2 linked regions of the Rubripirellula tenax genome follow. Each later gene encodes a partner of the first gene's protein in a complex. Links are inferred from orthologs where the notes say so. Each region holds a gene or a part of one and is shown in the gene's direction. Other genes may lie near its edges. The genes, in order: mnmG and Poly51_RS21305.

Region 1 (15,697 bases):
GCCGACCTGACGAAAAAATATGGCGATGCGTTCGCCATCAAGAGTATCGACCTGGATCTTCAGGCCGGTGACCTGTTCGGTTTCATCGGGCCTAACGGCGCGGGGAAAACGACGACGATGCGAATCATCGCGACGCTACTGGAACCCAGTTGGGGCGAAGCGTATGTGTGTGGTCATAGCGTTCACACCGCTCCCAAAGAGATTCGTCGCTTGGTCGGTTACATGCCCGACTTCTTTGGCGTGTACGACGACATGACGGTGGTCGAGTATCTGGAGTTCTTCGCCGCCAGCTATCGCATCACAGGCGAAGCACGCCGAAAACGCGTTGACGAAATGCTGGACGTCGTCGACTTGGATTTCAAACGGGACGCCTACGCCAACACACTGTCGCGAGGCCAAACGCAGCGACTGGGGCTGGCGCGGACATTGTTGCACGACCCTCAAGTGTTGTTGCTGGACGAACCGCTTTCGGGATTGGACCCGCGGGCCCGGATCGAGATGCGGAACCTGCTTCGCAAACTCGGCGAGATGGGAAAGACGATCATCGTCAGCAGTCACATTTTGCCGGAACTTGCAGACGTCTGTAACAAGGTCGGCATCATCGACAAAGGCGAACTGAAACAGAATGCGACCAAGGCCGAAGTCATTCGCATGGTCCGCCAGCACACGGTGTTGGTGATCCAACCGGCCGACCGCGAAAAGATGACCGCGATTTCGGATTTGCTGACCGGACACCCGAAGGTCCAGGGCTGCGAGATGGGCGACGGAGTGATGCGAGTCGTTCTTGGCAGCGACGTGGAAGACTACAGCGATCTGCCGAAACTGTTGATTCAAAACGACATCGATCTGCGGCGTTTTAGCGAAGAAGAACTTGACCTCGAATCCGCCTTCATGGCGTTGACCAAAGGTACCAGCAACCGCATGTAGCGTAAAAGAATGCGGCGGCAGGTGCACCCGTCGTGCGATCACGTCCCGTTTGACCTGTAAGGGGGCGAGCAAATACTCTGCAAGGGTGATCCGTTCATTGTTCCCCAAGCAAGCATCCTTTTTCGGTCGCCGACGATGACACTTCCATTTGCTTTTTTTCGACCGTTGCTGTTCCCACTATTGATTTCGATCGTTGCCCAAACAGGAGCAACCGGCGCTGAAGTTTTGAATCTTGGGACGGGCGGCAATGCTTCAAGCTGGACGTCGACGGGCGCAGGAGCGGTCAACGCTCCCACCTTTCAAGTCAACTTGAACAGCGCCAATGACATCAGCCTGATTTCCAATGGTCAGGCGACGGGCACCTTCACAACTGGTGGTTCATTGGCCGCGTTTGACGGTTTCTATTCGGCCGAGAACACGTTCGCCATTCCAGCCGGTGCGACGGATGTGCGATTGGATTTCGACGACCTGTTCGGCAACGATCGTGTGGTCCTTCAGCTCAATGGTGTCGATATTGGCAATTCGACATTCTTTGGCACAACCGGAACTGGGCTGATGCAGTTTCAGTACAACACTCCAGACATCAGCTATACGTTCGACGAAACCGTGGCGGGATCGGTGACCAGCGGCTTCAACATTGGTGGCCTCAACAGCTTGCGATTGGTCGTCAACAATCATGGATTTGTTGGGATCGATGTACCGACGCAGACGTTTTCGTTTCCAGGCGATGCCGTCAATGCGAGAGTGGCGGCAACTGTCACGTTCAGCGCCGTGCCTGAGCCATCATCCATCATGGCGTTGGCAATGGGTGCAGTTGGACTCGGATTTTGCCGTCGAAGATCAGTACGGAAATTGAAACTGGGAACCCACCTTTTTTGAATTACAATGGCTGCTTGAGCGTCGTCCTTGTCACGGGGGACAGACCTTCTCACTCAGGCTTTTGCGGTGCCCCGACATTGGTTTCTCAAGACGAAGAATGGCCCGTCCGAACCGATCACGTCCAAGACGTTGATCCGCTTGGTGACGGCCGGCAAGATCAAACCGGGCAGCGGCGTCAGTGCCGACGGCGAAAATTGGTTCAAAGCCGAGAGTATCAGCGGGCTGCCGTTCCCAAAGGCGCCGCCCAAACGGTACTGGGTCCGGACTCGCGGTGGTGATGCGGGCCCGTTCACGTTGCCGAAACTAGCCAAGCTGGCGGCCGCAGGTCGGATCAAACCCGCCGTCATGGTCAGCAGCGATGGCAAACGGTGGAAACAGGCTCAACAGATCAGCGGGCTGACGTTCCCTGCGTCTCCGGTCGCTGTTGCACCCAAGGTGAAGAAACAAGCACCACCGGAACGGCCGAAGACTGCGGATCCGACTGCCGACCAGTCAGAGGCTGTCATCGCGAGTCCCGTACTTGAAGATATCGTTTCCCCGGCATTGCCTGCGGAACTGCCATCACCAGAGCCGATTGCAATCGCGGAACCGGCTGAAGCCCATGTTCCGGTCTCATTGCCGGATCCAGCTCCGACTGCCGTCGAGCCCGATGCTGCGACGGACACTCCGGTGCCAGACACTGTCGTCGCTTCAACGCCGCCAGCCGACCTTCCATCACCAGAGCCAACTGCGATCGCAGAACCAAACGTGATTCCTGATCCGTCTGCGATGCTGGCGGAGGATCCACGTCCACTTTCGGTAACTCCGCGTCCGGTAACTCCGCGTCCTCGGATCACAGCGGCAGGTTTTCTTCGTGAAGCCGAGTTTGTTCGTCGCTTCGGTGCTCGCGGGCATGTCGATCGCTCGGACAACTCGTCGGTTGCCGTTCATGTCCACCCGGCCAGTGCCGTGCGTCCTGCCACAACGATCGTGACCAGTGGACTGAGTGATCGTGCAATGCCTTCGACAGGCGGATCCACGTCGTCGCGATGCGAGCTGGTCCTCTACGCCGACCGACCGGCACCCTCGTACATTGAACTACTCCACTGCATCGCCGAAACAACGATTCAAGCCGGATCGTCGATCGGCTACGGTTCGACCTACGAGCACGGGTCGCCTTTGTTCGGCTGCGGCGAATTGAATGGATGCCTATTCATGATTCCAAATATTCCGTCGGACTTCGCGATCCGCAACGCAGTATCGATCGAACAGAACCCACTGCATATGTTGTGGGTGGTTCCCACGACATCGTTGGAACGTGCTTTGATCGCCCGCCAAGGCGTTGCCGTTTTCTGTCAATGGATGGATCGGTTCGGACACGGTTTGCTGATTGATCCGGATCGACCGTGCATGGTCGAGCGAGCCCGCGCGACGATTCACTAGCCGTGCGATTCATTAGACGTAGCGAAAGCAAAATAGCACCCGCCGCTATACGGCCGACTTCGCCAACTTCATCACAAGTTGCTCTAACAGAAATCGATCACGGCCTTCGGTGCTGTGCGTTCCCTTCAATCGCAAGTCAGCATCCAATAGCCACGGCAACAGTTGTCGGGCCCGGCCGCGGCCGATACCGATCAATTGTTGTTTAGCCTGTTGAATCTCGCTCGGTCGTCGGCAACCGGCGGACGACAACGCATCTTCCAACTGGATCTTTCGTCCCGATCGTTCACGCTGCTCGACAATCGCGGTCGCCATCCCCAGCCGACGAAGTGACCACGCGATTTGCGGCAGCAGAGCGATCGCGCGTTGACCGCCACTTAACAGTTTGTCGAGTTGCCGAATCGCTTCGGCAGCGTTTCCGGTCGCAATCGCGTCCGTGATTTGCCAAACCGTTTTACCTTGCCAACCCGCGACGATATCACGCACCAACGCTTCTTCGATCTTGCCACCAGGCTCGATGTAGAGGGCAAGTTTCGCGATCTCGGTATCGAGCATGCCGATTTCGTCACCCAGCATTTCGTGCAACGCATCGGCAGCCGTCTTGTCCAATTTCGTTTTGTGTCTCGCGGCAACGTAACCGGTCAAGAACTTTCGCCGCGTCGCTGCGGTCACGCCCGATTTGGCATCCGTCGCACTGCCACAGGCGACCAGCATGTGATCGTTCAAGATCGCCTTGTAGATCCGCGTATTCGATGCCAAGGATTCGAGATCCAGGATCAATCGTGAAGCCGACCCCGGTTTGGCTAAATACTTTTCAAGCTCCGGTCGGTGGTCACTGACAAACTTGTCGGCACCGCGAACCATGATCGTGCGTTTGCCGCCGCCCATGTCGAAAAGCGAAGCGGTGGCCAAATCGTCACGAAGGTCCGACCACTTCGTCGACTCGCCATCAAACTGGGTCACGTCACCGTCCACCGAAAGGGCCTGCATCGACCAAGTCCGCAGCGACGCGTCGGCACCGAAAACGGCGACCACATCGGGGACGTTGGCGGGCGGAGCAGGCAGCATTTCGAAGGCGTGAATCAGTGTCATACCTGATAGAATACCAGAGCCGTCGGGACGGTAGAATGATGGTTCGAAAACGCACCTTGCTTGAGCGCACGGCCGGTTGGGCTAAGAAGCGAACGGGTCACCCAAAGCAGAATCGAAGGAAGCCAGATGATACGGTCGCTATTTTCACTCGCAGTGTTGATTTCCGCTATTCAGGGAATCCCACAGCGAGTCGCGTTGGGACAAGACGAGAAACCCGGCCTGCGGTTGCCCAGCGATCCACGAGCCTGGATCAATAGTTCGCCGATCTCTGTCGACGCGATGCGAGGCAAAGCGATCGTGCTGTACTTTTTCGAGGAAGGGTGCCCGCGGTGTCGCGAAAAATGGCCAGACATTTTGGCCGCCGCGCAAGCCAATCAGAAAGAACCGGTCATGTTGATCGCCGTGAACTCGGGATCATCGCCCGAGCAAGTAGCCCGGTACGTCAAGCAACAGCGGATCCATGTGCCCGTCATCATGGACGTCGATCGATCGCTGGAACGCATGGCAGGCGTCAACGAAGTCAGTTTGCAAAACATCTGGCAAGCACGCGTCATTGACCCCGATGGCAAAGTTCGACGGGCCGACGGTGGTGACATTCCCGGCACGTTGCAAGCCGCGTCTGCCGGAGCGTCTTGGAATGTCGACCCCTCCGACATACCGTCCGAAGTCATGGACACGTGGCGACAAGTCGAGTTCGGCGACTACGCGTCGGCGTCGAAAATGGTGACGCGATTAACGCGTGATCGACGCCCGGCCGCCAAGGCCGCCGGCGAGAAATTGATGTCGTATGTTCAACAAAAAATCGACACGCTGGCCGCTGATGCCAAACAAGCCGAGCAGTCCGAGGACCCTTGGCATGCCTTCCAAGTCTATGAAACGTTGAAAGGGCAATTCGCCGGCTACTCGCTTCCCGAGTCCGTCGAGCAAAACTGGTCGAAGCTGAAAAACGACGAATCGGTCCAGACACAATTGGACGCGATGAAGTTGTGGCAGATCGCTCAGAAATCGATTCAGTCCGGCCGAACCACGCCAGCCCGCGTGAATGCGATGATGGAAAAAATCATCGAGAAGTACCCGGGCACTGAAGCGGCGACATCCGCGCAAGAGGTCTTGGGGCCGGCGGTTCCCGAGGGATTTTGATCAGCCGCCCACTTACTTGAACGAGGCGTCCGGCGCGGCACCCGAGATCGATTGGAAACCACGGATTCTTGCCCGGGGCGCGAGGCCCTGGGCGTCGATGGGCTTATCCAAAATGTAGGTTCCGACGTTGCCGGCTTGGTCGGTCGCGTCGATTCGCAGATAGAATTGTCGCGGCAGTTGAGGATCAGCAGGCCAAACGTAGTCGCCATCGTTGCTCAAACCGGCCGCGATCGTCGTCCACGGTCCGTCCGTGCTGGGACCGAACGACAGCGCGATCGGGCGGGCCATCAAATTGGAATCTTCGCATTCGTATAAAATCACCAGCGCGCCAACGCGATCACCTTCGCCGTAACGGGCGCCCGTGATTCGCACGGTTGGCACTTGCGTATCGACGACCACGACAATGTCAGGCGTCTCACCGGACAACGGCCGAGGGCTGGCCAGTCCGTTTTTACCAACGACCACGATCCGGTAGCCAAACACACCTTCTTCACGCGTCTCGATGTCAAACGGGCTGGATCGGTCCGGGTCGCTACCCCACAGTTTCCACGATCGCCCCTCGTCGACGCTGCCGTACAGTTCGATCGCGTCAACGCCTTGGCTGCCGACGGCTTCCAATTCGTAGGCCAAACTGAATCGCAGTCCCTCACTGTAGCGAACGGGAACGCGAGCCGACAACGACGAAGGCTCCGGTGCATTGGGACGTGCGCTGCGATAGTCGACGGGCGGCTTCGGTGACAAACGAGGCGACGGTGCCGGGGTGTCTTCTCGCTTGGGTGGCACGGCACTTTGTTCGGACAATGGCCGCATCGCCTCGGAAAGCGTTCGCGAAGGCCCCAGTGTTGGTGCCTCGTCGGCTGTCGGCGCAGGGATCGACTCCGGAATCTTCCGCGCGTTCGGATCCGCTTGGCCGTCGGGTGCGGGAATGGATTCGGGCGCGGCCGGGTTGGACGGCGCCGCCAATCCGAAACCACTGGTGATCTGATCCAACGAAGCCGGTGGCGGCAAAATGCTTTCGGCCGGACCGGGGGCAACCTGTTCCGGAGACGTCGGAAAGGGAGCCGGCGTCGCGTAGATCGACGGCGCATCGATTGGCGGCGTGTTGGCGGGCGGCGTTTGCGTTGGACGGCTGGGCGGTGCGAACAACTGGTCCGTCATGCTTGCCGGTTCCGGCGGCGGAATCAGTTCCGGAATCGATGGCGATGGCAAGGCACCGCCGTTTCCTTGTGGTCCCGGGAAAGCGGCACCGCGAAAGTTGTTCAGGCCGCGCTGCGGTGCTGCGGTTGCCGGCGAGTATCCTTGGGCATATCCATGTGCGGTCGCGTGTTGCTGCTTTTGTGGCGCACGGCGACGATCCAGCGCGATCACGGGACCAGACACTGCCATCGCATCGACGGCTTCGGATTCACGAAGCCGGTACGGGGTTGCCCGCGCGTCGACGCCACCGGGCAGCATCGCGTAACGATGTTCGGGCGGTGCTTCGGCAATGCGAGGCAATTGTACCAATTTGTTGGCAAAGTTCTGGTTGCCCGCAGTGTCCGTGACGACCAACTGCAACGAGAGCTGTTGCCAGGCTTTACTCGGCGTGAATCCGATGCGTCCGTCCGCCGGCAATTGGGTCAAGTCGACTTCCTGCCACGTTCGATCCGTATCGGTGAAGTACCGAAGCTGCATCGTTTTCAGCGGGGTCGCGTCTTCGATCAGCATTTGGACGTCGACGTGACCATCCGCATCCGCTTCGGCGACGACTTCGGCACGCGGTTTTGCAGTATCGACGAACACCTTCAACTGCGGCGACACGGTGCTGGAAAGCGTCGCCAATCCAGTGGGTTTGGCGGTCCGGGTGGCGAACCAGTACTCGCCGTCCTCGCCAGCCGTGAACTCGAACTGCTTGGCCTGGTCGCTGCCATCAGCCTGACGGTCGGGCCGTTTCGATTCGATCAGTTTCCAAGCATCGGAGGGGCCGCGGCTGACGAACAACTGGACTTCGATGGCATCGTTGCCGGTCACGTCGATGGTGTAGGGAATCGTGAAGGTTCGCGATCCCAGCACGAAGCTGTCGGGGCTGGGGGCTGCCAACACGGGCTCGATCGAGGCCGAAGCCACCGAGCCGCTCACCTCGACAGCCGACGCAGTGTTGATCAGCATACTGGTGTTGATAGACATACCTGTGCCGATCAGCCCGAACGTCGAACCGATCTCACCGACACCCCAGATGGCGGCTAGGACAGCAAGCAGCTTCGCTTTCTTTGCGATTTGCATCTTGTCGGCCAAGCCTCAATCGGGAAACACTGTGTAAGAACGATTGATCGACGTGCGAAATCGATCCGGGGGCTGGCGTGTCGACGCAGTCCCTCTGTTTCGAATTCGACCATTTCACGACAGTTTCTTTAAGAAAACCGCACTTAACTCGATTCCGCGAAATCACTGCGAAATTCATGACCGCTATCGTTTATCACTACGACGTCGTCGTCATCGGAGCCGGACATGCCGGGACCGAAGCGGCTGCTGCGGCGGCCCGTTTGGGCGCCAAGACGGCGCTGCTGACGACGAACTTAGACACTGTCGGTCAAATGTCGTGCAATCCGGCCATCGGTGGAGTCGCCAAGGGTCAGATCGTTCGCGAAGTCGACGCGATGGGCGGTTTGATGGGTGAAGCCATCGATGCAACGGGCATCCAATTTCGGATGCTCAACCGCCGCAAAGGCCCGGCCATGCACAGCCCCCGCGCCCAAGCCGACAAGCGGGCGTACCAGTCGTACATCAAGGCCAAGATCGAAACCCAGCACAATCTTGACCTTCGGCAAGAAACGGTCGAAGACATAGTGACCGAAACGGTCGGCGACCGTGAACGCATTGTAGGCGTCAAGGTTCGCGGCGATGCGATCTACCGAGCCTCGGCCGTCGTCCTAACCACCGGCACGTTCCTGCAAGCCATCATGCACGTCGGCACGGCGCAAACAGCCGGGGGCAGGGGAGGGGAGGGCACAACGTCGGGCATCAGCGGCGCGCTGGACCGACTCGGCTTCGAAGTCGAAAGGTTCAAGACCGGCACGCCCGCGCGCTTGAACGCGCGAACGATCGATTACTCGAACCTGGAAGAACAACCCGGCGATGACGACCCGCAAGCGTTCTCGTTCCTGACGGACAAGTTGAACGTTCAACAAGTTCCCTGTCACATCACCTACACCAATGAAGCGGTTCACGATTTGGTCCGAGCGAACCTGGATCGCGCGCCGATCTACAGCGGCCAAATCAGCTCAACCGGGCCTCGGTATTGCCCATCGATCGAAGACAAAGTCGTGCGTTTTGCTGACAAGTCGCAACACCAACTTTTCTTGGAACCCGAAGGCCATCACACGCAAGAAGTTTACGTCAACGGCATCTCGACCAGCCTGCCGCGCGACGTTCAAGATCAGATGTTCAAAAAAATTGTGGGCCTCGAGAACGCATCCATCATGCGATATGGGTATGCCGTCGAATACGACTTCTGTCCACCGACCCAGTTGTGGCCTCACTTGGAAGCCAAGTCGACCGGCGGTTTGTTCTTTGCCGGTCAAATCAACGGCACGACGGGATACGAGGAAGCCGCCGGGCAAGGGCTGATCGCCGGTGCGAATGCGGCATTAACGGTTGCCGGGAAACCGACTTGGATCCCGACTCGCGATCAAGCCTATATCGGCGTGTTGGTCGACGATTTGGTAACGGCCGGAACCGACGAGCCCTACCGAATGTTTACCAGCCGAGCCGAATACCGATTGTTGCTACGGCAAGATAACGCTGATCGTCGATTGACCGGCGATGCGGATGCCCTCGGGCTGATCACGGCCGATCGACGCGAAAGGTTCGCGACGAAACTGGAACACATCGATCGTGCGATCGCCATTTTGAAAGCGGCCCGCATCGATCGCGCGCCTGGCGACGTTTACTTGCGCCGACCCGAAATTGATTGGTCGGCGATGTGCGCGTTGGTGCCGGAATTGTCCGTGATTGATAAATCGGCCGCTGAACAAGTTGTGCACGACGTGAAGTACGAGGGGTACATCAGTCGGCAAAAATTGGAAGTCGAGAAGCAACACCGATTGGCCGATAAGCGAATCCCCACATCGTTCGATTACCAGAAAATTTCAGCGCTGCGAAACGAGGCACGCGAAAAGCTATCGAAGGTCCGACCGTTGTCCTTGGACCAAGCCAAACGCATCAGCGGAATCACACCGGCCGATATCGCATTGGTGATGGCGCACCTGGATCATTAGCAGCGATCGGTTTGCGGGGCGAGACAACAACGAGTCGTGGCTATCAGACGCCCGCACAGTTTGAATCCACTCAACCCGGCCAATGTTAAGACTTGGGCGCGCTGGGGATCTGGTCACCACCTCAGACTGCTCGAAAAATAGCCTCTGCCCGTCCCGTCCCTTGGCTTGGCTTGGCTTGGCTTGGCTTGGCTGTAGCAATGGAAGCTTGGCAAAGATGTTCCGGAAGACTTCGTTGACAGCGAGTCACCCGAGTTTAAGCTAAAGTTTTCCCCGCTTTTCGATAGTGAATTCGACACCCATGGCAAGCCTGCGTCGGCTTTCCTGGGTACGCCTTGGGAAACGCCAAAAAAACTGATCGAAGCAAACGCTAGCAAATAACACTATCAGGGCCGGCAATCAAAAAACTTTTGCCCTGGTTCACGGGTTTTGCGGTAAGTCGAATGTTTCTATTGACTTACGGCTTTCAAATCGATCTTGACCGGATCTGACGAATCGATAGAATTCGGCGATGAGGCAAGCTTGGCAAGGCAGAGAGGCTCGGAGCTTCTTGTCGCCTGCGTTCTTCACGCAGTCTGCCACCTCCCGACGATGTAAGCGGGAAAGTGGTAGTGCGGTAGGAACGGCAAGTTTGCTAGATGAGGGCTTACGGTGAATGGCCGGTCTGGCTTGTACGCAGAGGATGCGTAGGTGTGATCGGTCGGGCGGATTGCCAACAGGGGCATTCCTACCTTCACCCAATGTCCGCTTCGGTACGACGATCCACGCGGTGCTGCTACAGCTCAGTGCGGGAAAGACATGTCGAAGCCAAGTTTCACTCTGAAAAACGGCTAGTCATGCAGGGAGGATGGTTTCTGCCATGACCACTAAAACGGTCTTCACGACAGGCGAAGCGGCCAAGATTTGTAAAGTCAGCCAGCAAACGATCATTCGTTGTTTCGACAACGGGTCGCTTAAAGGCTTTCGAGTTCCCGGAAGTAAGTTCCGCCGGATCCCTCGTGAACAGCTTTATCTGTTCATGCGCGACAACGGAATTCCCACCGATGCACTTGAAAGCGGAAAGAAAAAACTGCTGATCGTCGACGACGACCAAGATTTGGTCGACTTGATGAAAGACGGCTTCGAACGCGATGCGCGATTCGAAATCCGAACGGCCAACAACGGCTTCGACGCCGGAATGGGCGTCAAAGAGTTTCGACCCGACTTGGTCGTGTTGGACGTCATGCTTCCCGATATCAACGGAAAAGAAGTCTGCCAACGCGTTCGCAACGATCCGACGATGGACATGGTGAAAATCCTGTGCATCTCGGGGATGGTCGAACACAGCAAGGTTGACGCACTGAAGGCGGCGGGCGCGAACGATTTCATGCAGAAACCGTTTTCGATCGACGACTTGGTCAGCCGCGCATGCGACTTGCTCGAAATTGATCGCGGTGTGATCAACTGATCGATTCGAACCGATAGCGAAATTGGCAAACCGCAACGAAACTGACGCCGCGAACCGTAGTCAAGATAGGACGAGCCCAACAGGGTTTTTGCCCTGTTTGCGGCGCGGTTCGGACCGTTGGTGGTTGCCGCGAAGTCCCGAAGCCACCGAGGCCATCGGGTCGCTATTGGTTCATCTCGGTCGAGGTTCGGCGATCAACGATTCGCTGCGGTCTCGCGTCGCTCGGGCAATCCAATCCGACCCGCCGTTGCTGATTTTTGCTGCGCTGGGTTGGACCGATGAACAAGCCGACCCAGCCGATTTGGCCGATTGGTTGATCGATCACGCGATGTCCCGATTTGCCAACGGTGACGCGTTCCTTGGCCCGCCCACGATCAGCGATGCCACCCGATCGACCTGGCAAAAACTCTACGCACACTTCCGTGTGTTGCCACTCGATCGATGGATGGACGATGCCGCGCTCTGGCTAGAAGCTGGCGGCCCCAAAGTGTCACAAACCTGGCAACACCAATGGCCACGGATCGTCGCGACCACCAACGGAAAGATGCCCACCGAGGCCACCGTTTCCGACGACATGTTGGGACAGTTGGCGAGAGCGATGGAGCACGCCCGAACTTTGGACGGTTCCTTCGATCGTGTGCTGTTGCGAAGCAAACTTGGCGCGATGAAACAGCTTGCCTACGGTTTGAGCCACGAGATCAACAATCCGTTGGCCAACATATCCACACGGGCCCAACAACTACAGCGGGGCGAGACCAATCCGTCTCGCGTCGCCACGCTTCAGCGAATTGTGGACCAGGTCTATCGCGCTCATGAGATGATTTCCGACCTGATGTTTTTCGCCAACCCGCCGGCGGCGATCCGGTCCCGGTGTGATTTGAATCCGATCCTTCATCAAGTCGCCGAATCGTTTCGCGATGAAGCGAATCGGCAATCGATCCGATTAGAAGTTGCGACACCCGACGATGCGACCGAAGTGGTTGTCGACGAAAAGATGATGACCGAAGCAATCACTGCACTCGTGCGAAACGCGGTCGATGCAGTGGGTTGCCAAGGCACCATCGTCCTGTCGCTGGTCCGCGAGTCAGGCCGAATCATGATCCATGTGGCCGATAGCGGTCCCGGCTTGTCGGAATCGGCGCGTCTGCATGCTTTTGATCCGTTCTTCAGTGGACGAGAAGCGGGACGGGGCCTTGGGATGGGACTGTGTCGCGCGTACCGTATCGCCCGCTTGCACTTGGGCGACGTCATATTGGCGGGCGGTCCGATCGGATGCGTGACAACGATCACGCTGAACGACCACTAGGATCGCGGCAGTAACCTTAAACGTGCGACGATCGCGGACTTGAAGGTCGCCGGCTGGACGTGTCAACTCAATGCGTCACCCGGTCTTTGGAGATTCAATCATGCAAGCTGAACTCAGGAAAGGGCTGAGTGTGCGTCCGTTTGTTCCCTTCACGGTAGTCATGAGCGACGGGACACACATCACGATCAAGCATCCCGAAACTGCCTAGCTGACCAAGCACTGGTTGTACGTAACAACCGATGGTGGTGAAACGACCGAACACCTGTACTTGTTACACGTCGCTCGAATCCAGCGGCACGAGCAGCCGGCTTGAGCGATTCAGTCAGATGTTTCCGCGTAAAGGTTCTGCGGCGTACTGGAGCCGTGAGCTAACAGTTTATTGAAAAAGGGGGCTGCTAACGCTCGGCGGCTGACTCGTCTAGATCGAAAAGGCGAACGACCATTCTTTGATCACCGGTACGTGGTCCACCCGAAGCGTCAAAGCTACACTGTTGTTCGATTCGATGCGGGCCGTCAGAGGTTCCACGTTACACCAACCATTGAGCCTTTCGTGAACGATCCGTTTTTTTTGCTGCTGCTGTTTGGTATTCCGGCGATCAGCGGGTTGGTTTCTCGGCAAATGAGAAAACGGTTTGTCCAGTTTTCGAGCGATCCGATGCCGTTGACCGGTCGGCAAGCGGCCGAACGAATGCTGTTCGAAAACGGCATCACCGATGTACAAGTTATCTCGACGCCGGGCCAATTGACCGACCACTATGATCCACGCAACAAAACGGTGAACCTGAGCCAAGTCGTGTACTCGCAATCCAACGTCGCCGCCGTCGCGGTTGCGACTCATGAATGCGGTCACGCCGTACAGGACGCGACCGGCTACGCGATGTTGTCGCTGCGGTCCAAGATGGTGCCAATGTTGAAGGTCAGCAACATTGCATTGCCCGTTTTGGCATTCGGCGGCGCGGCCATTTCTCAAATGGCAGGCAATCACGGCACGGCGCTGCTGTGTTTTTTCGCACTCGGATTGCCGGCGTTGTTTAGCGTGATCACCTTGCCGGTCGAATTCAACGCTAGCCGACGAGCCCTGAATTGGCTCGAGGAAGTTGGCATCGCCAAAGACGAACAATACAGCCGCGCCCGCAAAGCACTTTTCTGGGCGGCGATGACCTATGTGGTCGCCGCCTTGGGCGCAATCATCCAGGCACTGTACTTCGCCAAAATTTTCCTAGGCCGCGGTCGACGATAATTCAAGTCACCGCATCCGCCAAGTGATCGCGCAGTCGCCCCATCGTTGGCATGCGCAGGACCATCAAGGCAATCGCGATACCCACAAACACCACGTGTAAGTGTGAGCCGCCGACGAACCAAAGCACGACGTTGGTGACAGCGCCGCCTTCCAAAGGAGCCGCCACCAGCAGTTGCCGCGTCATGAAGTTAGCGATGACGGGCTGCATTTCAGCGGGCAACCGATCTCCCGGTTTCGCCGACTCGACAACCTCGGCCAGCGCCGCCGAACGTTCGATTGGGGGTTTGGGAATCAATACGGGCAACAGCATCGACATCACGATCGTTAGCAATCCCATCCCGCCACCGACCACAAGAAAGATGGTTGGGTCGTTGGCTGCATCCGGTGGCCGGCGCATGATCGCGAACGTCACCACAATGACCGACAACCCGACAACCAACGCACCGCAAATCAGTTGGCTGGTTCGCAAAATCGCGAGCAGCGAAGTCGGCGTATTCGGATTGGTGGAATGCGTCGGTGGTTGCGGAGCTTCACCGGGCGTTTGAAAGGGATTGACGGAGTTCATGGGAAGCGACCTTTCGCCATGGCGACTACGGTTGAACCAACGGCATCTTCGTGCCGAACAACTCTTGAAAGAATAACTGCATCGCCAACCACGAACGGTGATCGGCTTGTTGGTTGTAGGCAGCGCCTTTGGAATTGTCGTTGCCGGCCATCGGTTGAGTGAACGAGTGGACGGCGTCGGAGTAAACATCCATTTGCCAGTTGATGTTCGCGTCGTTGAGTTCTTTGACGAAGGCTTCAATGTCGTCCTTTGGCACAAACGGATCGTCGGCTCCGTGGCAGACAAGAATTTTGGCGATTATGTTTTTACCGTCGCTGGGGCTGGGCGAATCCAGACCGCCGTGGAAGCTGACCACGCCCGCAACATCGGCACCGCTGCGCGCAAGCTCCAACACGCCCGTCCCGCCAAAGCAATAACCGATGGCCGCGATTCGCTTGCCATCGACGTCGCTGCGACCTTGCAACTGATTCAGCCCCAAGTTCAATCGGCGGCGATAGAGATCGCGGTCGCCTTTGTACTTACCGGCCGTCTTTCCCGCCTCGGCCGTGTCGGCAGGACGCACACCTTGTCCGTAGATGTCGAGCGCAAACGCGACACAACCGAGTTCGGCCAGTTGCTGGCAGCGTCCTTTTTCGTAGTCGGTCAGTCCCATCCATTGATGAACAACCAACACGCCCGGTGCCGTGCCGGTCACCTTTGCCGGATCCCAGGCCACAAACCCCTCCAGCGCCACATCACCATCGTGGTAGACAATGGTTTCGGTTTGGACTTCGGCCCTCGCCGCAACCGTTCCAAGAACGAGCCAACCGAACGCGAAAAAGAAGAGAGTGGGAATCGACCGCATCATCATAAGCCTCGGAAAGTGGGGACAAAACTTCGGACCGGGTCATTGGACCGCGCCGCTTTTGTGATCGGCAAGGTGCTGTCGGGCGACCGCCTGTTCGATCCTCGGGAAAACGTCGCTATTAGGAGTGAACGGGCGATCGACAGCACTTTTTCTCAAGCCGTAGCATACCGATGATCCGAACGCTAATACTTTCTCTGCTTGTGGCCACCTCGTCATCAGTGGTCCCGGCGCCAGCGGTCGCTGACGAGGCGATCGAGCAACTGATCAACGAACTGGTGACGGTCTCGGATCCTGGTTTCGGGTACTCGGGATATTTTTCGGGCGACGAATTTTTGCCCTATGAAGGAACTGGCCAAATCAGGACCGCGCTGCTGGGTGCAACGTATCGTCGTCCTTCGATACCGATGCGAAAGATCGTCGAACGTGGCATCGACGCGGTGCCCGTTCTCTTAAAGCACATCAACGATTCGAGAACGATCGACACCGAGCCGATGTCGGGAATGATGTGGATGGAGTTTTCAGACGAATACGACATCAATCACAGAACGCGTCGCGAACCGCCCAAAGGCGTCAACCGCGAAT
Region 2 (15,748 bases), on another replicon or contig:
TCGCGTAAAGCATTCCGTCGGGACCAAATTCCAAGTCGCCGATCGTGTGACTGGTTTCGTCGCTGGGGATGCAATCGTCGATCGGGTTGCCGCTGGCATCAAAGCACGAATGCGGATCGCCCAAGTCGGGGCGTTTGTTGGGAGTACCGATGTTGGCGTAAGTGCTGTTTTCGCCAACCAAGACGACGCCGCTATTCGGGTTCGCGAAGGTGCCCGCCGCGTTGACGGTGTAGCGAGAGATCCTTGCCACTCGCGCCCCGTTGCCGTCGACGCCCCCCAGACCGGATTGGCCGATCACTTCGGGCGGGTCGTAGGTGTACGACACATAGATGTACGGGTTGTTGGCGAAGTCGGGATGGACCGCAAAGCCCAGCATGCCGCGGTCCTTGGTCCCGCTGTTGACGATGTTGCGAATGTCCAACAGCGGCGTCGACGCGATGGTGCCGTTCGCATTGACGATACGAACCAAGCCATCTTGCTCGGCAACCAACATGCGACCATCGGGCAACCAGTCGACGGCGATGGGTGTGTCGAAACCGCTGACAAGCGACTGGGCGATCAATTGGCCTTGCACGTCGGGTACGGGCAAGTCGGCGCCGTCGATCAACACCGAGACTTCGGATGCGGTGAGGGCACGGTTGTAGACGCGAGCGTCATCGATGCTGCCTTGGAAGTAATTGTCCACACGTCCGATATCCATGCGATCGAGTGACGTTGGCGCGCGACCGGCAAACTGGTTCGATGAATACACTTCGGCGCCGTTGACGAACGCTTTGTAAGTCGTGCCATCAAATGTGGTTGCCACGTGGTTCCATTTCCCAGGTACCAACACGTCGCCCGTTACGAATGAATTCCAATTCGTTCCGTCGCCGAACCCGGCGTGAATCTTGGTTTGTTGGTAGACCCAAATTCCCGGGTAACGATTGGCGGCGGCGCCCGATTGGTAACCCATGATTCCGTGGAATGCCGAGTCAATGATTTCCGACTTGATCCACACGGATTGAGTGAACGAGCCGCTGCTTAGGTTCAGTGACGGGTTGGGGTTGACCGAGACAAAGTCGTTGACGCCGTCAAAATTCAGGCTGCGCGGATTCGCGGTGTCGGTGTTGGGCGCGTCGGTGGTGGGGCCGTCCGGTGACGCGATGTTTCGGTGGACGCCTGAATTGCCGTTGCCCGAACTGTCCGCGACAGTTTGCCCGATCGCCGTTTCGTTCAACCGCCAATGTCCAACCAGCCCGGTGCCCGTTTCGTCGTCGACGATGGTGACGATGGCCGTTCGGGGCACACCCAATTCAGCGCCATCGACGCGGTACAACGAGACGCTAAATGTTTCGATGGGTTCAATCAAGTTGTCGTCGATCAAGGCGATCGTCGCGGTGGCCGTGGTCTGTCCGTCGGCAAAGACGACGGTGCCCGATGCGTTGCCGACGAAGTCGACACCGTCGGTCGCTTCGATGCCGACCGTTTGATAGAACGCGGTCGCAACGCCGTCACTGCCGCCGGTTCGTGTGAGCGCGATCTGTGCGGTTCCCCCGTTTTCGTCGACCGTCACTTGCGTTACCGCCAGACCGATGGTGCCCGGATTCGTAGCGATGGGTTCGCCATCGAATTGAAAGTACCCGTTGGAGTGAAGCGTTTCGGATTGCCGGAAACCGGGGGTGATGCCGTCCGCGGGCAACCAAGTGCCCGTCGAGTACGTCGTCGGCGCTTCGGTCTGATAAACAACGCCATCAAGTGAGATCTGGTCGACATTCAAATTGCGATCGATTCCGTTCGCCGGATCGTAGACGTCGTTGTCAAACGAGATTCGTATCGAATCCGCATCGACGGTTCCAGCCGCTACGAACGTGTAGACGGCATCCGTTGCGGTGGCGTTCCAAGTTCGCACATCGGCGCCGTCGATCTGCAACGTCATCGCTTCGGCGCCGGTGTCACCGCTGGCGGTGATCGCGACGACGGTGCCGCCACCTGGATTGCCTGGATCGGAAAACTGGAATGTGCCGTCGGTGTGCAGATATTCGGACTCGCGGAAACCGGGCACGATTCCATCGTTCGGTTTCCAGGTGCCAGTTGAAAACACCGCGGGCGATTCGGTTTGAAAAATTTGTCCGTCGACGGTGATGTAGTCGACGCGAAGATTGCGGTCGATTCCCGCGGCGTCATCGTACAGGTCGTTGGTGAACGCGATGCTGATGCGGTCCGCAGAGATCCCGTCGGCTGAATAACTAAAGTCGTTGAATTGGCCGCCGTAAGCATCGCCGCCGATCCCGTTCCAAGTTGCGACAACGCTGCCATCAATTCGCAGTTGCATGTTTTCTTCGCCCGTCACGCCGGCAGCGCGGATCGTGATCGGCAGAAGTCCTTTGTACGAATCTCGCGCCAACGATGAGAACGCGGTCGCGGCATCAACGTGACCGAACTGCTTTTCGAGAAGCCAATCCGAGTTAGCATTGGTGTTGCCGGTGAAGTTCGTCGAAGCGGCAACATCGGTGCCTGTCATGCGTCCGATGGCGCGCATCAATTGCGACCCCCGTTCGCCTCGGCCGACTTCGCAGCCGTAGATCAAAAAGTCGGCGCCGTTGTTCATCGCAGTGGCCCAGCTGCTGAGCTGCGATTGAAACTGTTCGACCGAGCCATGGTCCAAGATGTCGTTGCCGATTTGCAGACGACCGGCTTGACCGTGGGTGACCAAGTGAACCGAAGTGATGCCGCGGCGTCGGGCAAGTTCGCGAGTGATTTGGTCGATGCCACTTTCATCGCTCTGGATCAAAACCACTTCGGCGCCGTCGACCACTCCACCGACCAGACTTTCCAAGTCGTCCACCGATGTATCAATGAAGACGATCGAAGTGCAGTCGGCCCGGGTAACGGACTCGGCAAAAGGGGCCGGCGAAGCGACGGCGACGCCCGCATCCGCGGCCAACATCAACCGCTTTTCAAGTTCCAAAATTGACCAAGGAGCGGACGAACGACGGTGTGGGGTGCGAATCATGGTGGTTAACGAGCTTTGCGGTACCTTGGGAGGCTTTGGTCTAGCCCCCCGATGGTAACTCAAACGGCCCGGGTTTGCTGCCGCCAAGCCTTCTACCGAAGACGCCGCGTTCCGTTGGGGGCGATGCGGATCAAAAAAATCTTTACGAATTTCGAGGGCGGTACCATTGACGCCCTCGAACCCCCCACGTGACAGTTTGGGCAGTCTGAACAGGCCGGGACGACAGTATCCGATTGTCGCTGCCAAGTCAGTGAGCGTGGATTCATCATGAAGCGTTTAACTTGCGTTGGTTTTGGGTTGTCGGGCAATGGAAAGCGTCGCCGTATGCGACTGGCCGCGGCATTGTTGGGATTGGGAACTTCAGTTGCTTGGTTTGGTAATCCTGCGTCGGCTCAAACGACGTGGGCGTTCCCGACGACGGGAACGTGGTCGGATGCGACGAAATGGAGCACGGGCGTTGTTCCTGATAACGCTGCGGAAAACGTACTGGTCAGCCAATCGGGTACTTACACGGTAACGTTGGATGACAATCGGTCGATCAACGATCTGACTTTGAATGCCGGTGCGGCCACTTTTCGCCACACGTCAGGAATTCTGTCCCTTAACGGCGCGCTACAAGTCCTCGCCGGCCGTTACGAATTAGCGGGCGGTACGCTTTCGGGTGGCACGCTAACGGGCAACGATCTGGCTTACGTTTACGGCGCGCTCGATGCGGTGTCAGTGACCGGTGGGATAACACTTTCCGAACCGTCGGGTTACGTCACGTTCGCCGGCGGAACAACGGTTGCCGGTGACATCGCTGTCGAAAATACTTCAACGATCTATGTCGACCAAACATTTAGTTTGAACAGTCAAACGATGACTCTAGGCGATGCGGGTGGCACAACCAGCGGCGTCGTCTATTTGCTAACCGGTTCCATGGTGACGATCGACAGCGGTTCGACGGTACGTGCCAACGCAGCCGGTTTTTATCTTCAAGGTGGCGAGCTGATCAACGAGGGACTGATCGAAGCTACTTTGTCGACCAATTCGGGACTGTACGACTTTGGCGGCGGAACGTTTACCAATCGCGGAACGGTTACGGCTTCCAACGGAGCCATCCTTGACGTTGGCTCGGGAAATACGACCAACGTCGGTGGCACGATGTCGTCAACACTGGGGTCATCGCTGACGATGAGCGGGGCGTGGTCCAACAGCGGCGGTGTATTGTCGACCGACGGCACGTCGTCGCTTTCACTCGGCGGCACATTCGACACCGCGAATCTGGGAACGATCAACCGGGCAACGGGCGGTAACGTTTACATCACCGGGGCTCAAAACAACGTCGGCAGCACGTTTAGTCCCGGTGCCGGGTGGACGTTGGCGGGCGGTACGATTTCGGGTGGCACGCTGACGGGCAACGATTTGGCTTACGCGTCCGGCGTGCTCGACGCGGTGTCAGTGACCGGTGGGATAACACTTTCCGAACCGTCGGGTTACGTCACGCTGTCTGGCGGCACGACAGTGGCCGGTGACATTGCTGTCGAAAACAATTCGACGATCTATGTCGATCAAGCATTTAGTTTGAGCAGTCAAACGATGACTCTTGGCGATGCGGGCGGCACAACCAGCGGCGTCGTCTATTTGCTAACCGGTTCCATGGTGACGATCGACAGCGGTTCGACGGTACGTGCCAACGCAGCCGGTTTTTATCTTCAAGGTGGCGAGCTGATCAACGAGGGACTGATCGAAGCTACTTTGTCGACCAATTCGGGACTGTACGACTTTGGCGGCGGAACGTTTACCAATCGCGGAACGGTTACGGCTTCCAACGGAGCCATCCTTGACGTTGGCTCGGGAAATACGACCAACGTCGGTGGCACGATGTCGTCAACACTGGGGTCATCACTGACGATGAGCGGGGCGTGGTCCAACAGCGGCGGTGTATTGTCGACCGACGGCACGTCGTCGCTTTCACTCGGCGGCACATTCGATACCGCAAACTTGGGCACCATCAACGTCGCTTCGGGTGGCAAGGTTTACATCTCAGGGACTCAAACCAACGTCGGCAGCACGTTTAGCCCCGGCCCTGGATGGACCTTGGCGGGCGGTACGATTTCGGGTGGCACATTGAACGGCAACAGTTTGGCCTACTCGTATGGGGCCCTCGACGCGGTGTCAGTGACCGGCGGGATGACACTTTCCGAACCGTCGGGTTACGTCACGGTCATGGGCGGCACGACGATTGCGGGTGACATTGGTATCGACAATTCGTCCACGCTCTACATCGACCAGGATCACACCTTCAGCAATCAGAAGGTGACCTTGGGTGACGTAAGCGGCACGACCGCAGGAACAGTTTACTTTTATCAATCGGTCAGCACCGGCAATGAGGCAACGTTCGCTTCGGATTCTCAATTGGTTGGCAACGGGACGGTATTTTCGTCCACGGTTCCGGTTCACTTGGACGGCACGATCAGCCCCGGGTTCAGCGTAGGAATTTTGTATTTCAATGGCGATGGTGAGTTCGACTTGGGCAGCACGGCGATGCTGGACATCGAATTGGGTGGCACGAACCCGGGCGAGTTTGACACGCTGACGTTCGATAGGTTGACGTTGGGTGGTGGACTGAATGTTTCACTTGTCAACGGTTTTACTTTGGCCGATGGGATGGTATTCGATTTCTTGTTCGTCAGTGATCCGATCAGCGGAACGGGGATGTTCAACGGTTTGAATAACCTGGACACCGTGGGCACGTTCGGCGGGTTCGACTTGAAGGTTGCTTATGGTGTCGGCGACGGCAACAACGACGTCCGATTGTTCAGCGTCGTGACGGCCGTTCCGGAACCGTCTGCGGTGGCCGCACTTGCGATGGGAGGTTTGGTCGTCATCGGATATCGCAAACGTCGGCAAAAACTGGTGCTAGCGTGAAGCGATCACGGCAGCTCGCTTTGATTGCGATCGGGTTTGCATGGCTAGTACCGTGCGTGATCGCCCGCGCGGACGTGACTTCGTTTATCGATGGAGTAGGCGAACTGCCGCAGGATGTTCCGGGTGAGAATGCTGTTCTCGCTAAGCGGATCAGCCACGCAAAGGACTTGATCGCGAAGGGACTGCTAAGCGAAGCAGCCGAACATTTGGAAGTCCTGCGGACGCACCCCGAAGTTTCAGATGTTGACGTCGTCATCGCGGACCTGCTGTTTTCGGCCGGTCGTGGTTTTGAGGCTCAGCAATGGCTCGAACGAGCTTCCGCAATCGGGCCTCAGCGTGTTGGTATTTACTTGTCCTTTGCCGAATTGGCCGTTCGGCAACGTCGTTGGTTTGACGGGTGGGCGTTGACGGGGCTGGCGGAACGCATTGATCCGCCGCGGCATTGGTCGCCAGCGATGAAGGGCCGTGTTGCCGATCGGCTTAAGTTGTTGAAAGCGATCTGTTGTGAAGGGCGTTCTGATTGGGATCAGGCGAGGGAAGCTTACAGTTCGCTAATCGAGGCGTCTGCGGAATTGTCGGAGACGGTCGCTCGTCAGGCTTACTCGGGCTTGGCGCGATCCTGTTTTCTAGCAAAGGACTATCAGTCAGCGTTTACGGCGCTGACGAATCTTGCGGCGAAGGTTCCCGCGATTGGGAATCCAGATCAAATGATGGCGGCCTTATACGAACAGGCTGGCATGGTCGCCGAAGCGGATGAAGCCTATCAAAAATCGGTTCGGGCATCCGTCGGAGGTCAACAAACAGCCGCTCGGCTTGCGTACGCGAGGTTCTTGTTACACACCAATGCACCGGAGAAGGCGAAGCCGCTATTGGGCGATTCGAAGATGCCGGTTTCGGGAGACCCGACCGAGGAGGCCGAGCGATTTTTTTTGCTGGCCGTATCCGCTCGCTTGGAAGGTCGTTTCAGCGATGCGATGACGATTCTTTCCAAGTTACACCAAGAACGTCCCGATTCGGTCGCCGCGGCGATGCAGTTGGCGGTAGTCCTTGTTGATCGGCAAGACGAATCGATGCGGGCACGCGCGATGCAGATTGCGGAATCCGTCGTTCGCAATCTGCCAAGTTCAAGCGATGCGTGGGCAACCTTGGGGTGGGTGCAGCTGCGACTGGGTGACACTGCGGCAGCGGACAAAAGCTTGGCGGAGTCATTAAAATTGAGCAAGCCGTCGCGGGACACGCTCTACTACATGGCCGAATTCAAAAGGGCGATGGGGAAAACGGACGACGCAAATGCGTTGATGCAACTTTACGATACCGCCGCGGGCCCAAGATTCTTTGCCCGAGATCAGCATAGCAAGCCAGCTCGCAAGCTTTGACCAACGAACGAATACGCCGCCGTTGAAACGGCGCGGTTTGAACTTTTGCGTTCCGCCGTCGGATCACGGATTTTCTGCTATGGCTTTCTGGCGAGCGGCTTCGAACTCGTCCCCCGCAGTCCAGGCCGGCATTTCGGCGGCATCTGCGACACGACGACCGACGTGGAACAGCAAGCGTGTGTCGTCAATTGCGCCGGTCAAGTCCCAATCTTCTAGGTATTCATCGCTGGGTTGGTGATAGATCTTTTCGACCCACTGGTCGAGTTGCTCTTTTCCCCAACCATCCGGCTTGCCGATCACTTGGATGCCCGAATGTAGGTAGACGCCGGGAACGCCGATCTTGGCGAGACTGAATTGATCACTGCGGTAGTAGTATCCGCGATCGGGAAAATGATCCGGAGTCACGATTCGTCCTTGTGCTTTTGCGATCGCTTGGACGTGTGCGTCGAGTGATGATTTTCCCATGCCGATCACATTCACATCGTGCGTGCGACCGATGATGTTGGTGCCGTCCATGTTGATCACGGCGGCCAATTTTCCAGCAGAAATGGGCGGGTCGGCGGCAAAGTAACGTGATCCGAGCAGCCCTTGCTCTTCGGCGGCCACGGCGGCGAACATGATCGAGCGGGCTGGGCGAGGTTCTAGCTGGGCATAGGCTTTTGCCATTGCCAAAAGTGCGGCGACACCCGATGCGTTGTCGATGGCGCCGTTGTAAATATTGTCGCCGTTGATGTCACGTTCGGCTGACATGCCAAGGTGATCGTGGTGAGCCATGTAGACGACGTGTTCGTCGCGCCGGTCGGGGTCGCTGCCGGGAAGTACTGCGATCACGTTTGCCGTGTCTTGTTGGCGGACCGACGCGGTCAATTCGATCGAAAGCGTTACACCCAGCGGCACCGGTCGGAAATCACGCGATTCGGCCGCCGCGCGTAGTTCGTCCAAGTCCTTGCCGGCAAGCGTCGCGATCTTCTTCGCAGCATCGTCGGTCGACCATGCTTTTAATTTCATCCGTGGCGTTTCAACACCTCGCAATTCAAACTCTTCACCCGCCCACGACGTCTGGATCACTTGCCAGGGATAGCCAGCGGAAGGCGTCGTGTGAATGATGATTGCACCGGCGGCACCTTGTCGCGCGGCACTTTCGTACTTGTAGTCCCAACGGCCGTAATACAAACGACGACTACCTTCGAACAGTTCCGGATCGTCGGCGGGATCGTTGTTCATGATGACCAGAATTTTTCCGCGCAGATCCGCGTCTTTAAAATCGTCCCAATCGTATTCGGGTGCTTGAATGCCGTAGCCGACGAAGATCAATTCGGCATCGTCGACCGAAGCAGATTCGGTCGGGCTCCCGATCGTCGACATGAAATCATCCACCGACTTCAGCGTTAGGTTCTCGTCGCCGGATCGAAACGTGACCGTCGGTGGTGCGTTGGTGTTGACGCCGACCAGCGGCACGGACTGTAACCACTGGCCATCGCCGGCGGCGGGCGACAAACCGAGCGTTTGAAACTGGGTCGACAAATACAGCTGGGTGATCGCATCGCCGCGCGATCCTGGACCGCGGCCTTCCAGAAGGTCGTCGGCGAGAAAACGAACGTGTCCTCGCAAACCGTCTTCGTCGATGACCTCTGCGGCGGCCATTTCAGCGGTTGTGAGGGAATGGGTGGCCGTCGTATCTTGAGCCGACGCCAGCGATGTGCATGCTAAGACGAAGACGAGGGAAGTGAACCGGAAACGTTTCATCGCGTATCTGTCCGTTGATGATCGAGAGACAAAGTGATTCTCCGAAGTCTGACGAAGAACTCAAAGCAACGTCCTGTGCGTGCTGTTACCAAAGCTTACCCATTTTTTTGATCGTTGATGGACTCGCCCATTCCCGCCGACGTGCATCGCTGGGTAAACCAAGTCCATCGGATCGATTGGGCGAAGGCGGTTCCGGCGGGGTTCAGTGGCGGCGTCGTCTATGATTGCCGCGCGGGCTCGGTGGATCGCTTCGCGCTAAAGATGTGGCCTGCGGGCACCTCGCGGACTCGTGTTGACGAAGTTCACGCGATCGTGCGGATGGCTCGGCAAAATGGTTGCCCGTACGTGCCAGAGACCATTGCAACGGCAACGATCGGTGGTCGCCAATGGGAATTGGCGACTTGGATGCCTGGGGACGTCGCCGCCGATGATGCGACCGTCGAAACGATCCAGCTTGGCGCAGCTGCGATCGCTCGATTCCATCGCTCGGTCGTTTCCGCCGGTTTGGCAAGCCAATTGTCGAGCCCATTGTCGAGCCAAGTGTCGAAGGCCGTTACGTCGCGGATCGAGCGACTGGCTTCGCTGCGTCACGAAGTTCCCCAGGTGTTGACCGTCGTAGATCGGGGCGTCCCTGAACTGCCACATCGATTGGCTGTCGCCGTGGATCGTGCGGTCCAGAAGCTGCGAAGCGGATGGCTTGCTGCGTCGGGCCGCATCGCTGCCCGTCTGTCGGATTTCGAGAAGCGACCGGTGCCGTCGCAAGTCGTTCTGTGCGACGTTCATCGCGAGCACGTCTTGTTTGCGGATGGCGGGGTGAGCGGCTTGATCGACTTTGACGCCGTACGGCTGGATTCGCCCGCGACGGATTTGGCTCGTTGGATCGGCGGATTTTTGGTCCATCGGGACCGAGAAAGTCGAAACGAAGTCTGGGAAGCCGGTATGGCGGGTTTTCGAGAAGAAAACGTATTGAATGGCAAGCTGGCGACGGACATGGACGATATCAGCTTTCTCGCCTTAGCACGTGCGCTGCACAACGCGACGATGTGGATCGGGCTGGCAAATTGGCTAACTTGGATCGTCCTTGAAAATCGCTCGTTTCATGCTGATATATTAAGAATTGCCGAGCGTATCGACGTTTTGACAGAACTGGCCGACAGCGACGAACCACCTTGGGGTCACAGTCTGCGGTAGCTGGGAAGGCTGCGATCGGGCTGCTTCGTTGACTGAACAATCCTGTCACAAGTAGAATTCGCGGGCTGGACCCTTCAAAAACAAAATCATGAACCATAGAAAACACACGACCAACACCGGCTGGCTGGCCGCTCTGTTCGCTTTCTTGCTGCTGGGAATGGTGGGATGGGATAGCGGCCGGGCAATGGCACAGGGAGACTTCGACGCCGGTGGCGACGTGTTTCCCAACTTCACACTTGGTGGCTTTGGTGCTAGCAACCGTGCTGCCGAGCCGGTCACCTTTCAAGCAAAATACTATGCCGAACCCTCGGGTGACGGCGTGCTTGAAATTGAAGCGGAATTGGCTCCGTCGTATCACATCTATTCGACGACCCAACCGCCGGGCGGCCCGCTGCGTACGAAGTTCAAGTTGAAGTCGCCCCAGGACGTCAGTATCGTTGGTGACTTCACGCCTGAAGCACCGCCATCAAAAAGCATCTCGTCGCAATACAACGGTCTGACGGTCGAAGAACACGAGGACTTTGTCGTTTGGACAGCACCCATCAAAGTCCCGTTCGGATTTGAGGATTCGATTCGAATCGACGTCAACGGTTTGGTTTGCGAAACGATCGACGGCAGTTGTTTGCCGATTCGCGAAACGTTGGTAGCCCAGTACGGTGGCCCAATTCCGGCGACAGGGCCAGCGACCGAACCGACCGCGACCGTGGCGATGAATCAAACGGCAACGGCCGTCGAACCGACGACCGCAACGGTCAAGTCCGCGAAGCCGACATGGTTTCGCGACAAAGACTATGTCGTCCAGTGGGCGGCGTCGCTAAGTCCGGCGCAAGTCGCGCCGGGCGGAACGGCGATGTTGACGTTCACTGCAAAGCCAGACAAATCGTTCCACGTTTATCGCGCCGCGATCGACGACGCCGAATCGTCCACCAATTTCGTCGTGACCGAAAAAAGTGGCATGAAAGTCGGCGGGCCGAAAGCGGACAAGCCAGTCATCAGCAAATCGATTGTGCCAACGTTGCCACCAGTTCACTACTACGGCGGCGAAGTTTCTTGGACGGTGCCGATCGCGGTGCCCGCCGATGCGGCGCCGGGTCTAAAAAATATCGAAGGCTTTGTCGCCTACCAGGCTTGTACGGACAACAGTTGTCACCGTCCGGTGGCATTGAAGTTTGCGACCACGCTAGAGGTCGCCGGCGTGTCGGCGGCGGGTGAAGGTCCTGTCACGTTCGCCAGCGCCAAGTCAGCCGTCGCGCTGGACGCGGCAGCCGAGACGAAGTGGGTCGACGACGTCACGGTCCCCCGAGTCGCGCCGCAACCCGAACAGGGAAATGCCAGTATCGAAGACGATTCCGAGGCCAATTCGGAAGCGTCCTTGCCGATCGTCGGTTCGATTGGATCCAACGGTACTGGTGGAACTGGTACAGGTGGCAACTCGACGACTGCTGCTCCGCTCGCAGCGTCCGCGACTTCGTTTCCCGTCATTTTGTTCTTCGCCTTCGTTGGCGGGGTCATCTTGAACGTGATGCCGTGCGTCTTGCCGGTGGTCGGATTGAAGATCATGGGCTTTGTCAGCCAAGCCGGTGAAGACCGACGTCGCGTGCTGATGCTGAACTTGGTTTATGCGGCCGGCATTTTAGCCGTCTTTGCGTTTTTAGCGATGCTGGCGGTTGTGTTCAAGTTTGGATGGGGGCAGCAGTTCACGTACTTTCCCGTCAAGCTGGGCCTAACACTTGGGCTTTTTGCACTCGCACTTAGCTATCTGGGCGTTTGGGAAATTCCCGCACCCGGTATGGCTTCGAACAAAGCGTCGCAAGAACTGCAGAGTCGCGAAGGTTTGACCGGCGCGTTTTCCAAGGGTGTTTTCGCGACGGTTTTGGCGACACCCTGCAGCGGTCCGCTGTTGGGTTACATCTTAGGTTTGACGCTCGGGTTGTCGTCGATCCAAACGGTTTTGATTTTCATGACGGTCGGCCTTGGTATGTCGCTGCCGTACTTGCTGATCGGGATGCAGCCGAAGTTGATTTCGTGGCTTCCCAAACCTGGGAACTGGATGGAGACGTTCAAGGAGTTCATGGCGTTTCTGTTTTTGGGTACGGTCGCGTTCTTCTTTGCACAGTTCCAGGACTACCAAAAGCTGCCCGTGTTCGTTTCCTTGATCGGCGTGTGGTTCGGTTGTTGGGTAATCGGACAGGTTCCGTCGTGGTCTGAGTTGCCCAAACGCATGACGGCGTGGACGGGTGGGATCGCTGCCGCGGCACTGATTTCCTATGCCGCGTTTGTCAATTTGGTACCGGGACCGAAAGTCTTGGCTTGGGAAGACTACAGCGAGATGCGGCTGAATCAGCTGCAAGCGGAAGGCAAGACTGTTCTGCTGGACTTCTCTGCCAAATGGTGCACCAACTGCATCTACAATTACGAGTTCGCGATCAACACCGAACCGACGCGTAAGCTGGTCGATCAATTGGATGCGGTTGCGATGTACGCCGACTACACCGATTTTGACGAAGCCATCCAGCAGAAACTTGAAGAGTTGGAAAGTCGGTCGATCCCGCTTTTGGCGATCTATCCCGGGCGAGCGCCGGACCAACCGATCATCCTTCGTGATCTTTTGAGTCAGCAAAACGTCCTCGATGCATTGGAGCAAGCGGGCGAGAGTGTCGGTCGTCCGTCGGGGCAAGTGACGTCGACGACCGAGCCGGCTTCGCTGGTTTCACGACACGGCGAATCTGACGGCGCGAGCCGCTGATCGCGTGTGGGACCTTGATGAAACGATCGTAGCGATCGCCTCGCCCACATCGCCCGCCGTTCGCGGAATCGTGCGAATGTCAGGGCCAGATGTCGCAGCAACGCTTGCGTCGATGGGCATCCCGTCGTCCGGTTTGAATCACACACATCGATTTACATCGCGTGTCGATCTTGGTGATCCGTTGGGCCACTTGGCATTGGACATCATGCTGTGGCCGGATCGCCGAAGCTATACCGGCCAGCCGTCGGCGGAATTGCACACGGTCGGTTCGTTGCCAGTGCTTTCGCGTTTGACGGATGTTGCGGTCTCCTGCGGCGCCAGGGCCGCAAGACCGGGCGAGTTCACGATGCGCGCTTTCTTGGCCGGTCGGTTGGATTTGACGCAGGCCGAAGCCGTACTTGGCGTCATCGATGCCGAAGGCCGCGGGTCGCTTGATCATGCGCTGCGTCAATTGTCGGGCAACCTTTCGCGTCCGCTCGAGTCGATGCGGTCGACACTCTTAGATCTGTTGGCCGATGTCGAAGCCGGGCTCGACTTCGTCGACGAAGACATCGAGTTTGTTAGCGACGAAAACCTGATCGCGCGTTTGGAACAGATCGTCGCCGAGTTGGCCGAAACGGCGCGTGTTATGCAACAACGCGGAGGCGGTGCGGCACGAGCAAAGATCGCGCTGCGAGGTGAACCGAACGCGGGCAAGAGCCAGTTATTGAACTGTTTAACGACGTCGCAAACGGCCATCGTCGCCGACGTGGCGGGGACGACTCGCGATGTCGTTTCGATCGACGGTTTCGTCGGCGACCGGCGTGTGCTGTGGCTGGATACGGCGGGCATCGAAGCGGCGACGGATGGTGTCTCGCAGCAATCGCAAGACCAGGCGACCGAGGCGGCTCGACACGCGGATGTTCGGTTGTGGTGCATCGACGGAAGTCGCAGCGATTATTCCGATGCCGTCCGGCGTTTGCGTGACGAAGCGACGACAAGCGGACGCACCGGAGTGGTGGATTTTTTCTTGGCGACGAAGTGCGATTTGGTCGATGCGTTGACAATAGATTCGAACGAGACGCTGGTTTGCAGTGCTGTGACGGGCGACGGCATCGATGGAGTGATCGACGCAATTCGGAATGCCTTGGACGGGCGTGATGCGGAAGAAACAGGTTCGGTGGTGGGAACCGCGGCCCGTTGCCGGCAATCGCTCGATCGGGCTCAAGAAGCGATCGTGACGGCCATCGAATTGACGCGAACCCGTCGGGGTCACGAGTTTGTATCCGCAGAGATGCGCTTGGCGGCGCAGTGTTTGGGCGAGGTCACCGGCGCGGTCTACACGGACGATATTTTGGACCGCGTGTTCGGTCGGTTCTGTATCGGCAAGTAGTTCATTTCGACACCGTGTGGCGTCGTTGTCGGAATGCCAACCCTGCGCAGCCGATCACCAAGGTCCAAGCAGTAGCGGCCATGCCAATCGTCGGCGTGATCCACCACGGGCGATAGCGAAAACGCACGTGCCACCTTCCGGCTGGGATGGATGTGGCTTGTTTCAATTCGTCGTGCGGAACGACGACAGCGGACTTCCAATTTTCGTTGCCAGTTGCTCGAAATTCTGCGACCCAGTTTCCATCTTGAAAGACCGGTCGGATGATCTCCGACGTGGTGGGCGAATCGATGTGATAGTCGTTTTTCGCTGTGACCGTTTCGGCGGGACGGTTTTTGAAAACGACGTCGACCATTCCGTTGGAAGCACGGTCGGTGCAATGGATCACGCCGTCGATGCTGTAGCGATGCTGTTGATCCGTCCAGAAGTCCGCTCGTTCGGACTCGTTCTTGGTAGACGTCGTGGCACGGGCGTTTTTCCAAAACGTATCCATGGCACGCGAATCGATCGAAACCATGTTGTTGAAGACTGCTTGTTGATCAGCCAAGTGCCAGCGTCCGAACCACGATGCCCGCTGGCTTGCTTCCACGTCGATCAATCGTTCATTGTCCGTGGATTCTTGCCATTGGGTCGGCCATCCACCACCCGATTGAGTTCGCATCCACCGATTGCCAACGGGTGACGGATCCGCAGCAATGGAAGCGACCCGGCGATCTTCATCCGCTCGATTGACGACGTACGTGATGCTGTGGTCAACGAACATCAACTCGATCAGCGTGATGCCGACGACGACCGTGACCCAAGTTGTGTGTTTCCAGTGCTTTGCCCTGCCAAGCAAAACGATGCCGATGATCATCGACAGTGTAACGGCCGAATGGACCAACGATCCCGTGATTTCGGTGAGTCCGCCGGCGAAGTCAAGCGGCCCCCAGAATCTGTCGGCCGGCAGCGAATCGGCGTCACTTAGCCCCGTGCCGTTCCACTTCATCGACGTGACGACGATGGCCGCGCCGGCGATGATGATCGTGACCAAGATGATCGGCCGCCGGGCGTTGGTCCATCGAGACTGGTCAAGCCACCGCGCCGACATCACAGCCGTCCCCAGCGAGAAGAACGTCAACCATTTGGCCGGATACCGGAATGAATCATAGCCGGGGAAAAACTGATACAGACACCAATAGGGACCGCCGACACTGCTGTCGATGTTGCCCAACATTCCGGTGGTCGCTTGCAACCACCACACGCAACCGAAGTGGCCGGTGGCGAGCACCAGCGCGGCGATAGCGATCGCCATGGGTGCATCCATTCGCTCACGCCGGATGCGAATCAATCGATCCAACCACACCAAGGCCGCGAGCATGCCGGCGTAAACGGTCGGAGTCCACATGCGTCCGTCACCGGGAATGCAATGGCTGAGC

Evidence for each region.
Region 2: the proteins of mnmG (region 1) and Poly51_RS21305 are in contact, whole or in part, in a solved structure (PDB 9HIP), measured with the Escherichia coli proteins. The link is inferred for Rubripirellula tenax from one-to-one orthologs.

What each region holds. Positions count from the first base shown.
Region 1 is NZ_SJPW01000002.1:1,274,032-1,289,728, forward strand. Bases 7,369-10,304 are described here. They hold mnmG (tRNA uridine-5-carboxymethylaminomethyl(34) synthesis enzyme MnmG), read left to right. Parts: upstream 7,369-7,895; coding sequence 7,896-9,713; downstream 9,714-10,304. Other genes in these bases: Poly51_RS10495 (hypothetical protein), read right to left, coding at 7,369-7,731. Outside these bases: Poly51_RS10470 (ABC transporter ATP-binding protein), read left to right, coding at 1-927; Poly51_RS10475 (PEP-CTERM sorting domain-containing protein), read left to right, coding at 1,063-1,806; Poly51_RS10480 (suppressor of fused domain protein), read left to right, coding at 1,873-3,228; holA (DNA polymerase III subunit delta), read right to left, coding at 3,274-4,317; Poly51_RS10490 (peroxiredoxin family protein), read left to right, coding at 4,444-5,457; more of Poly51_RS10495, read right to left, coding at 5,470-7,368; Poly51_RS10505 (response regulator), read left to right, coding at 10,570-11,157; Poly51_RS10510 (sensor histidine kinase), read left to right, coding at 11,282-12,463; Poly51_RS10515 (zinc metallopeptidase), read left to right, coding at 13,014-13,703; Poly51_RS10520 (hypothetical protein), read right to left, coding at 13,705-14,268; Poly51_RS10525 (dienelactone hydrolase family protein), read right to left, coding at 14,294-15,115; Poly51_RS10530 (hypothetical protein), read left to right, coding at 15,286-15,697. UniProt on the Escherichia coli protein: NAD-binding protein involved in the addition of a carboxymethylaminomethyl (cmnm) group at the wobble position (U34) of certain tRNAs, forming tRNA-cmnm(5)s(2)U34.
Region 2 is NZ_SJPW01000006.1:71,229-86,976, reverse strand. What follows is about bases 12,163-15,149. They hold Poly51_RS21305 (tRNA modification GTPase), read left to right. Parts: upstream 12,163-12,965; coding sequence 12,966-14,333; downstream 14,334-15,149. Other genes in these bases: Poly51_RS21300 (hypothetical protein), read right to left, coding at 14,335-15,149; Poly51_RS21310 (protein-disulfide reductase DsbD family protein), read left to right, coding at 12,163-12,961. In the rest of the region: Poly51_RS21335 (DUF4347 domain-containing protein), read right to left, coding at 1-2,992; Poly51_RS21330 (beta strand repeat-containing protein), read left to right, coding at 3,260-5,902; Poly51_RS21325 (tetratricopeptide repeat protein), read left to right, coding at 5,899-7,278; Poly51_RS21320 (M20/M25/M40 family metallo-hydrolase), read right to left, coding at 7,342-9,024; Poly51_RS21315 (aminoglycoside phosphotransferase family protein), read left to right, coding at 9,142-10,215; more of Poly51_RS21310, read left to right, coding at 10,304-12,162; more of Poly51_RS21300, read right to left, coding at 15,150-15,748. UniProt on the Escherichia coli protein: Exhibits a very high intrinsic GTPase hydrolysis rate. Involved in the addition of a carboxymethylaminomethyl (cmnm) group at the wobble position (U34) of certain tRNAs, forming tRNA-cmnm(5)s(2)U34.